Regions from separate parts of the Paenibacillus residui genome, predicted to be linked through region 2. Evidence: predicted binding sites of a transcription regulator. Region 2 holds the regulator's gene; the other holds the start of a gene.
What was found. The regulator Rex, encoded in region 2, represses fermentation and respiration genes when NADH is low (regulators of the CRP and FNR family bind a similar motif). The targets are predictions, from matches to a motif close to TTGTGAAATATTTCACAA.

Region 1: pflB (formate C-acetyltransferase) is a predicted target of Rex. The motif match lies at 5,542-5,559, and genes of this name have one in related genera.

What each region holds. Positions count from the first base shown of each region.
Region 1 covers NZ_JBHTIU010000005.1:7,958-15,484, forward strand. The annotation lists gene ACFQ03_RS01800 (extracellular solute-binding protein) at 1-646, shown strand, start outside; gene ACFQ03_RS01805 (protein phosphatase 2C domain-containing protein) at 648-1,499, shown strand; gene pflA (pyruvate formate-lyase-activating protein) at 2,246-2,986, opposite strand; gene pflB (formate C-acetyltransferase) at 3,203-5,431, opposite strand; gene ACFQ03_RS01820 (formate/nitrite transporter family protein) at 5,794-6,651, shown strand.
Region 2 covers NZ_JBHTIU010000003.1:86,857-94,383, reverse strand. The annotation lists gene ACFQ03_RS01505 (hypothetical protein) at 1-330, opposite strand, end outside; gene ACFQ03_RS01500 (cell wall elongation regulator TseB-like domain-containing protein) at 517-1,008, opposite strand; gene ACFQ03_RS01495 (amidohydrolase) at 1,051-2,346, opposite strand; gene ACFQ03_RS01490 (DUF47 domain-containing protein) at 2,626-3,246, shown strand; gene ACFQ03_RS01485 (redox-sensing transcriptional repressor Rex) at 3,378-4,013, opposite strand; gene dinG (ATP-dependent DNA helicase DinG) at 4,010-6,865, opposite strand; gene ACFQ03_RS01475 (tetratricopeptide repeat protein) at 6,968-7,527, opposite strand, start outside.

The sequences.
Region 1 (7,527 bases), on a different contig from region 2:
ATATTGGGGACTGGTCGTCGAACCGGAGGTGCCCTGGCTGCTTCAGAATCTGTTGTTCTCCCATGGAGAGGACAAGGTATCGAAGAGCAAGGCGGCAGAGGTTATCGGGTTATGGAAGAGAATGATCGAAACCGACCGCATCATGCCTCCTCTCCAGCAGCCGTTGGCGGCAAGCGACTTTATTACGGGGAGGGCGGGCTTGTATCTAGCCTCCTCCGACAAGCGGGCGATGCTGGAGAAGTATATTGGCGGGAAGTTCGCTTTTGCCATGACCGAGATGCCGGAGACGGAGAAATACATTCCGAAGGTTAACGGCCTGGCGGTGCTTCATTCTTCCGAAGAGAAGGATGGAAATGCCTTGGAGCTGGTTGCCTCCATGCTTGAGGAAAATATGCAGGCACGGATAGCGGAGGCCACCTCCCAAATGCCGGCCAGAACGCAGCCGATGTCTGATGATGAGGAGGACGGCAAGCGGCAAACGGACCCTGCGTTGTCCTTGGACAAGCGTTTGAACCGAAGGTATCCTGACGTTAAGGATAAAGAACGGTGGAAGGAAACCGAAGCGCTGATCGAAGCGATAGAGCTTTCGCGGGAGGTTTCGGTCTACGATGTCATAAGATCAGTGGCTGGAGAGGAGATGGATTAGGATGAAGATAGAAACGATATCTATTCAAGGAAGCAGCGATTGGAATGAGGATGCGCTCATCGAGAAGAGTGGGGCGGGGGTCTACGGTGTGCTGGATGGAGCTACCTCCGTGACGCCTTTTCGCGGACCTCAGGGAGAGACCGGGGGATATTTGGCTTCCCAGTTGGTGAAGAAGGAGCTGGAAGCGATAGAGGTATCCTGGTGGGAAACCGTTCATGTGAAGGATGCCGTACTTCGGGCCAATCAGTCGCTTCGCCAGGAAATGATCGCCCATGGGATAGATCCGGAGGACCGGGAAGCCCTGTGGACGACGGAAATTGCCCTGGTCAAAATCGAGGAGACCAGAGTGCAGTACGCCCAGACCGGGGATTGCATGATTTTCGCCACGTACAAGGATGGAACGGTGCGCACTGTCACGTACGATCAGTTGGATCACATCGACCTGCAGACGAGAATAAGATGGAAGGCTTGTCTGGAGCAGGGAATGACTACGCGAAAGCAAATCAGGGAGCACGTGGAGCCCCATATTCGGAAGAACAAGGTGCTGATGAATACGATAAACGGCTACTCCGCCATGAACGGCCAGCCGGAGCTGGCTTCCTTCCTGGAATACGGAGTCATTAACCGGATTAATCTCACCGGACTGCTGCTTATTACCGACGGTTTGTTTCCGCACTCCGAGGATATTTACGGGACATTGGACGGGAAAGTGCTGATGGAGGAAATCGAAAGCAAAGGCCTGCAGGGATACGCGGAAAGCCTGATCGCCCTGGAGCAGAATGATCCGGAATGCCAGAAGTATCTGCGCTTCAAAACCTCCGACGATAAGACCGGAATCTGGATTCGTTTGTAAGGGACGGCTGCTTAAGATAGGCGAATGTATGCGGATGTCTCACTCGTCCAGGGAGCCTTGCCGGTGAATTTTTGGCGCAAGCCCGCCTAACTCGCGGCCGGGGTGAAACAAGCGCATGTGTAGAACCTGGCTTAGGAGGGACACATAGTAAAGAGGTGCCGGCACCATGTGCGGACCGAAGCGAAAGGGGTCCCGCAGCAAGAGGTGCCAAGCACCATGCGCGGACCGAAGCGCAGAGGGTCCCTAGCAAGAGGTGCCAGCGCCATGTGCGGACCGAAGCACAGGAGGCCCTTGCCTCGAAGACGAGCAAAAGTGCATGTCTTTTTCCGGAAAAATGATCATTCGCCTAAAAGACACGCAAAACTGCAGGTCAATCGTCATAATATCGCGAAAATCGGCCCAATCGTTAAATTTACCTGCACAATCGCTTGTCATTTGCCGTTTTCAACTAAAATCGCACAAAAGACCTGCACTTTTGCGGGTCTTTTTCAGCTATCTCTTAATGTTTAGCAGGAGAAGAAACTCGGAGTTCTGGATTGTCCGCAGCGGGCTGTCCCGACGGCACTTCCTTGTTAGTGCAAGCTGCCACAAGTACCATCGCCCCTATAGTTGCGAACAAAGCCGAATATCGGTCTCCGAGGCTCTTCTACCGCCTGCCTTCCGCCGGGAAGAGCATGGCCAGCAGGAGGTTAATTCCAACAGGCCACCGATCGTGGTTAAGGCGCTGCCCGGGAATGCCCAGAGGATCAGAGGTTCCTGTTGGCACGATTCAAGATCGATGCGGCTAAAGCGACGCTTTCCTGGGTTGGAGGCTCTACCTGCTCGAGCGGATATTCCAGGCCAAGGGTTTTCCACTTGTATACCCCCAATTTATGATACGGGAGCACTTCGATCCTCTCGACGTTGTCAAGCGTCTGAATAAAGTCTGCGAGTCTCTCCAGATCCTGCCTCGCATCGGTGATGCCGGGGACGAGAACATGGCGAATCCATACGGGGACTTTTCTCTCGGACAGCCATCTTGCGAACTGCAGAATGTGCTGATTGGATTTGCCCGTCAGCTTGCGGTGAGCTTCATCGTCGATATGCTTAATGTCCAGCAGAATCAGATCCGTATACTGCATCAGCTCGCTAAGCTTGGTTTGGAAACGGGGGTCGGCGGAGTAACAGCCGCCCGAGCTGTCGATAGCGGTATGAACCCCGAGCTTCCTGCACTCTTGGAACAAGGAAATGAGAAAGTCCAAATGCAGCAAAGGCTCTCCTCCGCTGACAGTAATTCCTCCATTGGACGCTTGCAAGTAAGGGAGGTAGGATTGCAAATCCCGTATGATTTCCTCTATGGTTATATCTTGGCCCCGTCCGATAACCCATGTATCGGGATTATGGCAATATTGGCATCTAAGGAGACACCCCTGGGTAAATACGACGTAGCGTATGCCGGGTCCGTCTACGGTGCCGAAGGTTTCGATGGAATGTATGGTCCCCTTCATGCTCATCCCTCCCTTTCTAAACAAATGAGCTGATCTATGTTCCGGGAGCCTGCGCATATCTTGGCAGACGTCCTGCTGCGTGAGGCTCCCGGCTTGACTTGTAGCGCTGTATGCAGTGGTGAATTTGCTACTTGTCGGGGCTCCTGCAAAAAGTATTTGGACTTCGCTTCCAAGTCCCCACCCTCACTTTTCTTGAAGCGCCGATAGGAATTTAACTCACAAGCTGTTATGGAAGGTCCGGTTAATCACATCGATCTGCTGCTCGCGGGTCAGCTTGATGAAATTGACGGCATACCCGGAGACGCGGATCGTCAACTGCGGATACTGCTCCGGATGCTCCATGGCGTCCAGCAAGGTATCCCGATTCAACACGTTAATGTTGAGGTGATGCCCCTGTTTGGCTGCATAGCCGTCCAGGATGGCGACCAGATTTGTTTTTCGCGATTCCTCATCCTTGCCGAGTGCCTGCGGAACGATCGTGAAGGTGTTGGAGATTCCGTCAAGCGAGTGCTGATATGGCAGTTTCGCCACGGTATTCAACGATGCCAGTGCCCCTTTGGAATCCCGCCCGTGCATAGGATTGGCGCCGGGTGCGAACGGTTCGCCGGCTCTTCTTCCGTCCGGAGTGTTGCCTGTTTTCTTCCCGTAGACGACGTTCGAGGTAATCGTCAGGATGGACATCGTCTGGACCGAATTGCGATAAGGCTTGTGCTTTCTTAGCTTAGCCATGAATGCTTCAACGATTTGAACCGCGATTTGGTCCACCCGGTCATCGTTGTTTCCGTATTTCGGGTAATCTCCCTCGATGGCGAAATCTACGGCCAGCCCGCTTTCGTCGCGAATGGCGGTAACTTTGGCGTGCTTGATGGCACTCAGCGAGTCGGCCACGACAGACAGCCCGGCGATTCCGGTCGCCATCGTCCGCAAGATGTTCGTGTCGTGAAGCGCCATTTCGATTCGTTCGTAGCAATATTTATCATGCATATAATGAATGACGTTAAGTGTATTCAGATACAACTCGGCCAGCCATTCCATGACATGGTCGAATTTGCGCATCACTTCATCATAATCGAGCACATCCGAGGTGATCGGCGCGAATTCCGGTCCCACCTGCACCTTGGACTTCTCGTCCACGCCGCCGTTGATGGCGTAGAGCAGCGCCTTGGCCAGATTGGCCCGCGCCCCGAAGAACTGCATCTGCTTGCCGATTCGCATGGCCGATACGCAGCAGGCGATGCCGTAATCGTCCCCAAACTCGGGACGCATCAAGTCGTCGTTCTCATATTGAATGGAGCTCGACTTGATCGACATGGCGGCGCAGTAACGCTTGAACGCTTCGGGCAGCTTGGTGGACCACAGGACCGTCAAGTTAGGCTCAGGTGCCGGACCCAAGTTATCCAGCGTGTGAAGGAAGCGGAACGAGTTCTTGGTGACGAGAGGTCTTCCGTCCAGAGCCATACCGCCTATCGCTTCCGTCACCCAGGTCGGATCTCCGCTGAACAGCTCGTTGTAGTCCGGAGTACGGGCGAATTTCACCAGACGGAGCTTCATGACGAAATGGTCTACCAGCTCCTGAGCCTGCTGTTCGGTCAGAACTCCCTCCCGCAAGTCCCGTTCAATGTAAATATCCAAGAAGGTGGACGTGCGTCCGAGGCTCATGGCGGCGCCGTTCTGCTCTTTAATAGCGGCCAGAAATCCGAAATACAGCCATTGAAAGGCTTCCCGGGCGTTAGCCGCCGGTTCGGAAATGTCATATCCGTGAGCCGCCGCCATCTGCTTGAGCTCTTGAAGCGCCCGAATCTGTTCGGAGATCTCTTCGCGGAGACGAATGATCTCCTCGCTCATCGTTCGGGCTCCCGTCAACGACAAGTCTTTCTTCTTCTCGGCAATCAGCCGGTCGACTCCATATAGAGCTACCCGCCGGTAGTCCCCGATAATTCTTCCGCGGCCGTAGGCATCCGGCAAGCCGGTAATGATTCCCGCTTTCCGTGCCGCCAGCATCTCTTCCGTGTAGGCATCGAAGACTCCCTGATTGTGCGTCTTGCGATACTCCCGGAAGATTCGAGACAGCTCGGGGTCAACCTTGTACCCGTAAGATTCGCAGGCTTGCTCTGCCATGCGAATACCGCCGAAGGGCTGCAGCGACCTTTTGAAAGGACGGTCGGTTTGAAAGCCGACTACCGTTTCGAGCTCCTTGTTCAAATATCCCGGCTCGTGTGACGTAATGGTAGAGACAATGCCGGTATCCATGTCCAGAACCCCGCCTTTTTCCCTCTCCTGCTTGGATAACTCCATTACTTGCTGCCAGAGCTTCTTCGTGTTGTCCGTAGCCGGGGCGAGGAAAGCTTCATCTCCCGTATACACGGACACGTTGTGCAGAATAAAGTCTCTTACATTAATTTCACGCTGCCATTTGCCTTCCTGAAATCCAACCCATTGCTTCATAGGGAGCCCTCCTTTAGAATGAAACATAGTTATGAATTAAATATATAACAGTTCTTAATTTAACCATAATCGATTTCCATAAAGGAGGGAAGAGGGGACTGGTGAATAATTTGTGAAAAAAATAACAATGTACATAAAACCGTTGTTTTAACTGGAGTTTTAAAAGATTAAAAGGTATAAATCGAGGGCAGGTCGCTTGTTGAGGAAGGGAGGGTAAAGCAAAATTATAGGGGTGATACAGTTTATTGAAAATAGTAATACAGAATGTGACAAACATCACTTAAAAATCTGCTTAATCAATGTATAATGGAAGCAATGTGGATTGTGCTTATTTTCACAATGGGGCTGCGGGGGAGATGAGGATGGCGAATCGTACTCCAGGGGAGGTTGCGGAATATGCCGTTCAAAGCGGCGTGGCCAAGGCCGGCTTGTCCTTGTTAAGCTTGCTTGCTCTTGGTTTTGGAGCGGGGGCTTTCATTGCCTTGGGCTATTTATTGAGCATTCGGGTGACTGCTTCCGTCCCTGTGGAGTGGGGAAGCTTCACGTCGCTTCTGGGAGCATCGGTTTTTCCGCTTGGGCTTATACTTGTGCTGATAGGCGGAGGGGAACTCCTGACGGGAAATATGATGACGTTGTCTATCGCGAGATTGAGTGGAAGAATAACGTCGGGGCAAGTGGCGGTGAACTGGTTCTGGGTTACCCTTAGCAATTTTGCGGGAGCGATGTTTGTCGCCTATTTCTTCGGCCATGTCGTCGGTTTAACCGAAAGCGGCCCGTATCTGGAGAAAACGATAAGCGCAGCGGCTCAAAAGCTCGACGAACCGTTCCTGCAGGCATTTATCTCGGGAATCGGCTGCAACTGGCTCGTTTCACTGGCGGTCTGGCTGGCGTATGCGGCGAATAGCACAGGCGGCAAAATCGCAGGCATATGGTTTCCGACGATGGCTTTCGTGGCTATCGGATTTCAGCACGTGGTCGCTAATATGTTCGTCATACCCGCAGCGATTTTCGCAGGGTATTTTACGTGGGTGGAGTATGCGGCCAATTTTGTGCCCGTGTTTCTCGGGAACGCGGTGGGAGGCTCACTCTTTGTAGCGGGCATCTATTGGGTCGCTTATTTGAGGAATGGGCAAAGTGCGGGTTCAGGAACGAACACGGGGCCGACAGCACGGCGGAACGGGAGCCAAAAACCGGAAAACCAACGATCTCCACGTGAATGAATTTCAATCTATTTCTTATACAGGCTTACGAAACACGCTTCTTCCTCGGTCGGAAACTATAGGGAAGAGGCGTTTTGTATTGGATTTTGCGGCTGTGGATCTTTTATAGAGGGAAAAGGAGCAGAGACCGTCATCCGTTTATCGGCGTATGAAGGAGCTTGAAACAGGGCGGACAGCGGACGAATTGATAAATGGCCAGGGCAAGCAAAGGAAAGGGGAGCGAGCGGGTCGAGCCCTCTTAGTTCCGGGCAGTCGCTGCAAGACTACTTTACCATGCAGCAAATAAAACAATCTGCCTGGCGATGGCTCGACAAGGGCATAGCTGCCCTAAAAATAAGCCATAATTTCCACCCTTCCTTCTGATGGTACAGATCGACGTTGCCGGTGACGCCTTTGCGGCAGGGACGTCTGCCTTGAAAATCACATTTTCTGCAGGTGCCGTACTCGCAGGATGACGTGTCTACCTTGAAAATCCGTCTGTTTTCATTTTCTGCTGGAGCTGTGCAGACGGAATGGCGCGTCTACCTTGAAAATTCGTTTATTTTTATTATCTACTGGTGCCGCGGTCAGAGACATGGGGGTCTAACTGGATTTTATACAGCTAGTTTTCACTTCTGGAGCAAAAGACGGGGAACTACCTTGAAAATCCGTCTATTTTACCGTCTGCAGGCATCGTTACAAGCGGAGCGGCACGTCTAACTGTATTTTGTGCAGGTAGATTCAAGCGAATGGGCGAAAATGATCAAACTAACTGGATAAACTACAGTTAAAATGGGCAACTTTGGGCGAAACGGCTGTTTTGGCGCAAACTAACTGTAGGTTTTCCAGTTAGTTTCCATATTTCTTCCGAATATAGAAATCTAACTGTATGAAATC
Region 2 (7,527 bases):
AAACAAAACGATAGACCACCACTTGTCCAATTCCGGAGATGAATCATTCACTACTTGAATGTTTAATTGACGCTTGCCGATAATGTCCGCGCCTTCGGTCGCTACCTTCTGGTAGATTTCGCGCATATTGGCCTCGTTATTGAGCTTTACCTTTATATTAACCGATTGGTTGGATAATTCCATCTGAACTTCTTCCACGCCCTGGGCTTGAGAAACGAGTTCATTAAGCGGCGTCTCCATCGCATAACTGCGATACATAAACCATCCGCCAAACAATATCAAGCTGGAGCAAGCAACCGCAAGTAAGATTGGCAATATTCTCAGTTTCATCTACGCCCACCTTTCTAATCATTAAATCGTGATATATACGAGTATATCATATTATCTATAACGAATGTTAGAAAAAAGTGTGAAGGTAAGGATAACCATCCCAATCATTCCTTTATCAGGTAATTGCCTTTGAACCCACTTTTGCTTGTTGTCCCTTTGCCAGGCTCCATTTTTTTAACGATGCACTTAACGCGCCGCCATTCGATAGGTATCCAGATGGCTTCCATCCGAAAATCGGTAATAATCATAATAATACCGCTCGCCGGCCTCTTCCTTTTGTTTATAGAAGACTTCCCAAACGAATACATCCTGCATTTTTCCGGCGTTAATATGCACAATATCCATTTCCGGGTTTTTGGCCAGCATTTTCTCCCTTATCGTCTCCGAGCTGACACCTTCCCGCGCCAGTTTTACATCCACCCCGTCCTCATGGACCCAAGCAATCATTTCCTCGTCACGATCCGATTTCCCATAGACGACCATATAGGGCTTATCTCCGACAAATGGCCGCACGGCATCGACCTGCTCTATCCTCGTCTCCTGCAATACCGTCTTAACGGCCTGTTCCTTCTCCAGGCGCAAGTCAGCTCTGACCGCATCATAAAACCGAAAAGCAATGAAAACCAGCAGGGCCACCGCAGCGATACTGCCCCAAACGATTCGTTTCTTATAGTGCAACTTCGATCGGCCTCCCGGTATTTTTTATTCGAGGATTGCTCATTATCCAAGCAACGCGCTGAATCGTTGGCGGAACTCAGCTTTTATCTTTTCCTCATCCAGAGTCAGACATTGTCTGTCCCGCACAATTTGTTTGCCATTTACATAAACATCGGTTACATCATTCGCAGATGCGGAGTAAACGACATGAGATAAATAATTTGATTTAGGCAGCAAATGAGGCTGATCTGCATCCAAAGCGATGAAATCGGCCTTCATCCCCTGCTTCAAGCTTCCTACGTCCTCAAGCCATATCGATTGTGCGCCTTCTAACGTTCCCATTCTCAACGCCTGCTCTGCAGGAATGGAAACCGGATCTCCGGATACTCCCTTGTGGATTAACGCGGCCAGTCTCATCTCCTCGAACATATCCAAATTGTTATTGCTTGCCGCTCCGTCCGTCCCGAGCGACACCTTGATTCCGGCCTTAAGGAGATCAGGCACACGGGCTATACCGCTGGCCAGCTTCAGGTTGCTTCCGGGATTATGGGAAATCCGGACATCATGCTTCTGAAGCAATGCGATTTCCTCGTCGGTGAGGTGCACTCCATGGGCCACCAGACAAGGCCGCGAGAATACTCCGAGCTTGGCCAGATGCTCCGGCGGTCTGCTGCCATACTGCTTCACGTTCTGCTCGACTTCGGCGGCCGTTTCGGACATATGGGTATGAAGAGGAAGATTGAGCTCATGAGCGGCTTCCACTATTCTCTCGATGTAATCCGGAGGGCAGGTGTAGGCGGCATGAGGGGCCATCATCGTCGTAATCCGGCCATCGGCCTTGCCATGCCAATCGCGGGCAAATTGCTTCGCTTCAGCCAGCTTGGCATCCTGGACATCCGGCGGACATAATCCGATGACGCCGCGGGTCAAGCAGCCGCGCATGCCGGACTGCTCTACCGCCAGCGCGACCTCATTCATATGGTCGTACATGTCGACGAAGCAGGTGGTCCCGCCCTTCATCATCTCCAGTATGGCTAGCAGAGTGCCCCATTTGACGTCTTCGGACGTAAACTTGGCTTCATTCGGCCACATTTTTTCTTCCAGCCACACCTGAAGAGCCAAATCATCACCCACTCCTCTAAGCAGGGTCATAGCCGCATGTCCGTGGGTATTCACCAATCCCGGCATGTACAGCTTATGGCGACCGTTAATGATACGCGCATCCTTGCTTATGGAATCCTGCTTCTCAGGTCCGACATAATCTATCCGGTCACCTTTAATAACCATAACCCCTTCCACGTAAGGCTGAGCGGGGTCCATCGTTATAAAGCTTCCATTAATAATCACTGTATCCGTCAATGTATTCAACCCTTTCACGAAATATCATTCTTTTCCAATGTACCGCTTAGTAAGGTTAAAATCAAGAAAGACGGGTACATTTTAAAATAGCAGGACTTATTGCTTTAGCACCAATTTCAATGACAAAAAATGCCCGGCAAATAGCCTATATAACCGGTCCATTGCTTTTAGGCTGGAGAATGTGCTATTTTTAATTTTATGAAACGACATTAAACGGTTTAAGAATCTAAGGCCGATAGGTCCATGTTAGATTCAACAGAGGAAAGGGGTCTTATCACAATGTTTAGCGGCAAGAAGAAAGATACCGATTTTTTAGCACTATTGATTGAAGCGGCCGAGAATACTCTGGAAGCGGCCAAAGTCTTTCGGGAGGCCATGTCCGGCTCAAGCGCGTTAGCCCCTTATTTCGATAAGCTCAAAGAATTGGAGAACAAAGGGGATCAACTGACACATTCCATATTTAAAGGATTAAGCAAAGTATTCCTTACTCCGATTGACCGCGAGGATATTATGGAGCTGGCCATGTCTGTGGATGATGTAGTGGACGGTATCGAAGCGACCATCGCCCGTTTCGATTATTTAAATATTGATAAAACCGATGATTTCATGAAAGAATTCGCTGAAGTCATTGTATCGAGCTGTGAGCATATTCTGGAGGCCTTCAAGCTGCTTTCCAAGAAGAAATATTCTGAAATTACCGAGCATGCCGTACATATCAACAGTCTGGAGAATGAAGCCGACCGCTTAATGAGAGAAGGCATTCGCGCGATCTTCGTTTCTCCCAAGGACCCTTACCACGACTTTAAAATCAAAGAGCTGTATGAGCGTCTGGAGCAGACGACGGACTCCTGTGAAGATGTGGCAAACATTCTGGACAGCGTTGTACTGCGCTACGCTTAATCGGCTAAACCCCGCTTGAGGCGGTCTTTCATAATAATAAGGCTTGTACGGCTCGAGACCGGACAAGCCTTTATTATGTTACAGTGAACCGGCTCCGGTGAACCGGCAATTTTCAATGTGCGGCGCCTTGATCACGCCTCTTCCTCTTTGTTCAGATAGTAAGCCAGGCTCTGCAGATCCGTTGTAAAATCTGCATGATGAACCCTTATATGGGGCGGAACTTTAATAATGACCGGGGCAAAATTTAATATAGCCTCGATCCCGGCCTCGACAAACCGATCGGCTACATTCTGAGCCTCCGAAGCGGGAACCGTAATAATCCCGATCCTTATTTGCAGCTCCCGGATCGTATCGGTCAGCTCCGACATCGGAAGCACGGTTAAATTGTTCATGTTCTGCCCGATCTTGGACTTCTCCGCATCAAACACAGCGACAATCTTCATGTTATCCTGCAAATAAGCATTATAATTACACAAAGCTCTGCCTAAGTTACCCGCTCCGACCAGCGCCACTTGAATTCTTTGGTCCAGCTTCAAAATTTGTCGAATCTTCTCTATGAGATACTTAACGTCGTAGCCGATTCCCTTCTTGCCGAACTCGCCGAAATAAGCCAAATCTTTGCGGATTTGGGCCGGATTGAGATCCAGCTTGCTTCCTAAATCCTGAGAGGAAACGGTAGTTACGTTCATCCGGTTTAATTCGTTCAGGAAGCGCAAATAAATGGGGAGCCGCCTAACGACGGCTTCGGATATTTTCATCGATTTCAAGCGTGTTCCTCCTCCATCCATTGTTTAATCCGCGGAACCATCTGCCCGGTCGGCATGTGCTCGATTTTGGGCCCGGGCAAGGAGTAAAGAAAGTATTTGCCGTACTGGGTATCGATGACCCTGGTATCATATAAGATAACAATTCCTTTATCGCTGGCCCTGCGAACAAGACGGCCGAAGCCCTGCTTGAAGCGGATGACCGCCTGAGGCACAGACAGCTTCATGAAAGGATTGAGATTACTTTTCTTCAGCTGTTCGCTCTTGGCTTCCGTTACAGGATGGTTGGGAGGCTGGAAAGGAAGACGAACGATCGCCAGGCAGGTCAAAGCTTCTCCCGGAATATCGACCCCTTCCCAGAAGCTGCTCGTCCCCAGCAATACGGCGGATTCGCTCTCCTGGAACAAGCGTGTCAGCTTGCTGCGGTTAAAGCTGTCTATCCCCTGCCCCAGCACCTGAATACCTGCCGAGGCAAGCCTTTCCTTCAATTCCGGATAAGCATTCTTGAGCATACGGTACGAAGTGAAGAGAACCAGCATGCGGCCCCTTGTTTCTACAGCTACCTCATGAAGCGATTCTACCAGCTTGTGTACGAAATAATCTTCTCCGTCTCTTCCTTTAATCCCGGGAAAATCCCGAGGGATGCAAACCAGCGCCTGCTTGCGGTAATTGAACGGAGAAGGAAGCAAAACGGTGTTCAGCTTATCCGACCTTCCCAGCCCCAACTGATCGCGGCTGTAATCAAAGGTCTTGTCGACGGAAAGAGTGGCGGATGTCAGAATAACGCTGTCTTTTTCATCGAACAGGGATTGCTGCAAAATTTTGCTTACGTCAGTGGGCACGCTGAACAGATGAAGCGACCTCATCTTGAATTGAGGGCTTGCTTCGAGCCAATATACATAATCCGGATCGCTTCTCTTCATGAAGAAGCGCAGAGCATCTCTCTGGCGGTTTAGTTCTTTCACGGAACCGGCAAGGTCGGTCAAGCTGCCTTTAAGATCATGTTCCTCCTGCCAATCCTTCAACTCTTGCGCGAGACGGTCCAGCTTGCGGCTGATCTCGCCCAGGCCGATATAGATGTTATCCTCGATGGTCAGCAGTTTATCCCACTGCTTCGGCATTTGATCGTCCTTAATCCTAAATACAAGCTGGCCGGTTTCTCCCGACTCGCCCATCTTACCGTTCACTAGCTCGTAAAGCAGCTCGGCCAAATGATCCCAATGCTCTTTAACCTCGACCAGTTTAGGGTAGATTCCCTCAATGAGAGCGTCCCATTCCGCAGAATGCTCCGGAAGCTCCCCGCCCAATCCTTGTAACCGTATGCGCAAGGACGGAAGCTGTCCGTTCTTACTGTCTCTAAACAATCGGGTAAGAGTATTCACGAAGGACATGTATTTCAGTTCGATTCCCATATGCTTGCTGGCGACCTCTTCCAGATGATGCGCTTCATCGATAACCAGATGTTTGTAGGAAGGAAGCAGGCGATGATCCGCCTTGATATCGGTGAACAGCAAGGAATGGTTAGTAATGACCACATCCGCTTTATTGGCGTCATTCCTGGCCCGGTGATAGAAGCATTTTTTAAACCATGGGCAAGCCCGGTTTAAACAGGAGTCCGCATCGCTCTCAACCGTCCGCCAAAATTCGGCGCCTCTGCCCGTAAGATGAAGCTCCTCTTCATCCCCTCTTTCGCTTTCACTGAGCCAGACGATCATTTGTGCCGCGGTGAGACGTTCCTCTTTAGCAAAATTAAAGTCCTGTAGTTGGATCTTATTCTCAAACTTTCGCAAACAAAGGTAATGACTCCGCCCTTTAAGCACTGCCGCTTGAAAAGGAACCGGAAAAATTTCCTGCAGTACCGGAATGTCCCTTGTTCGCAACTGTTCCTGTAAATTGATTGTATGAGTGCTAATAAGTACCTTCTTGTCCTCACGGATTCCATGATATAAGGAAGGGATCAGATAGCCTAACGATTTGCCTGTGCCTGTACCCGCCTCGATCATCAGATGCCGGTCCGTATCGAAGGAGGAGGCCACCTCCTTAAGCATCCGGCTCTGGGCCTCCCTCTCCTCGTAAAAGTCGAACTTCTCCTTCATTCTTTGCTTCAGCCCGTCGTAGAACTCGTCGAAGGATACCTGCAGGGCTGCCCGATCCTCTTCTGAACGGACAGGCTCATCGTCTCCCCAATCATCCACATTCATGGCAAATTGTCTGTAATATTTGTAGGAATCTTCGTCCAGGCTCACAGAAGCTTCCTTGCGCTCCAGCATTTCCTGCAAAAACCAGGCCAGATCGTTATTGGAATAATCATTCTCGAACAGCGCGGTGATTCTCTGAAGGACAAGCAGCGGCAGACGGTTGAGCTTCTGCAGGCATTTTAACCAAATCAGAGCGGTCGCCTCCGCGTCCGAATCCGCTTGATGAGGACGGGCATGCTCAACCTCCAACTCGTGACAGACGTTGCCAAGCTGAAGACTGGACAGCGACGGGAACAGAATCGTCAGCATATCCATCGTATCCAGAACAGGCCCTGAGAAGGGCATGTACCCGCAAGCATCCAGTGCCCGCTGCAAAAAGGCAAAGTCAAATCCCGCGTTATGGGCTACCAATGCGGTGTCATAAAGCAAAGGCTGCATCTCCATCATTACCTCTTCCAGAGACGGGGCACCCTGAACCGCGGCGTCGTCAATTCCGGTCAAAGAAGTAATGAACGGAGGTATCGACTGATTCGGTTTGACCAGACTTGAATAACGCTTAACGATATTATCTTCATCTATCAGTACGAGGCCAACCTGAATAATTTCGTCCGTTGTCTGGCCCCCGGTCGTTTCAAAATCCAATACGGCATATTTCATGTAAACCGTTCATCCCTTCGTTAAACAACTGCTCTTTAAGCATACCAGACTACAAAAAAAACGTCTATCGATGCAACGAACGGATGAACGATGCAGCTTTCTTCACCAGCGTAATTCCGAACCGTAAGCAAGGGAAAGCTCTATGCATTCCGGGTCTTCCTCGAAGGCCATGCGGAAATATTCCATCGCTTTTTCCAAATTGTTATGTTCATAATGAACGCAGCCCATTCCTGTATACGAAATGGCCTTTAATTTCCGATTTTCCGTCAATGCAAGCAATATTTTGAACTCGCGGTAGGCTTCCGCCAAATCCCCTAGGTGAAAATGGCAAAGTGCCAGATAAAATCGCCCCAACACAAAATCCGGCTGCTTGCGCACCATTTCGTCCAGCTTGGGCGCAGCTACTTCAAACATAGATAATTTATAATACCCTTGGGCTTCTTCGAAACCGGATTGGTTGGATGGATCTACCGGGAATCCCTCTTCTTTAGCCGCTTTGCCCTTAATTTTTGCTTTAACCGGTATTTTCCCTTGATTCGCCAGCGGAAGCAGTCTTCCCAGCTTCTCCTCGAAGCGGAGCCATTCCTCTATACAGGAATCACTCATCGCCTTTAACGCAAGGAGCTGCTCATCCAGTAATTGCTTGCGCGCGCCCGACGCTG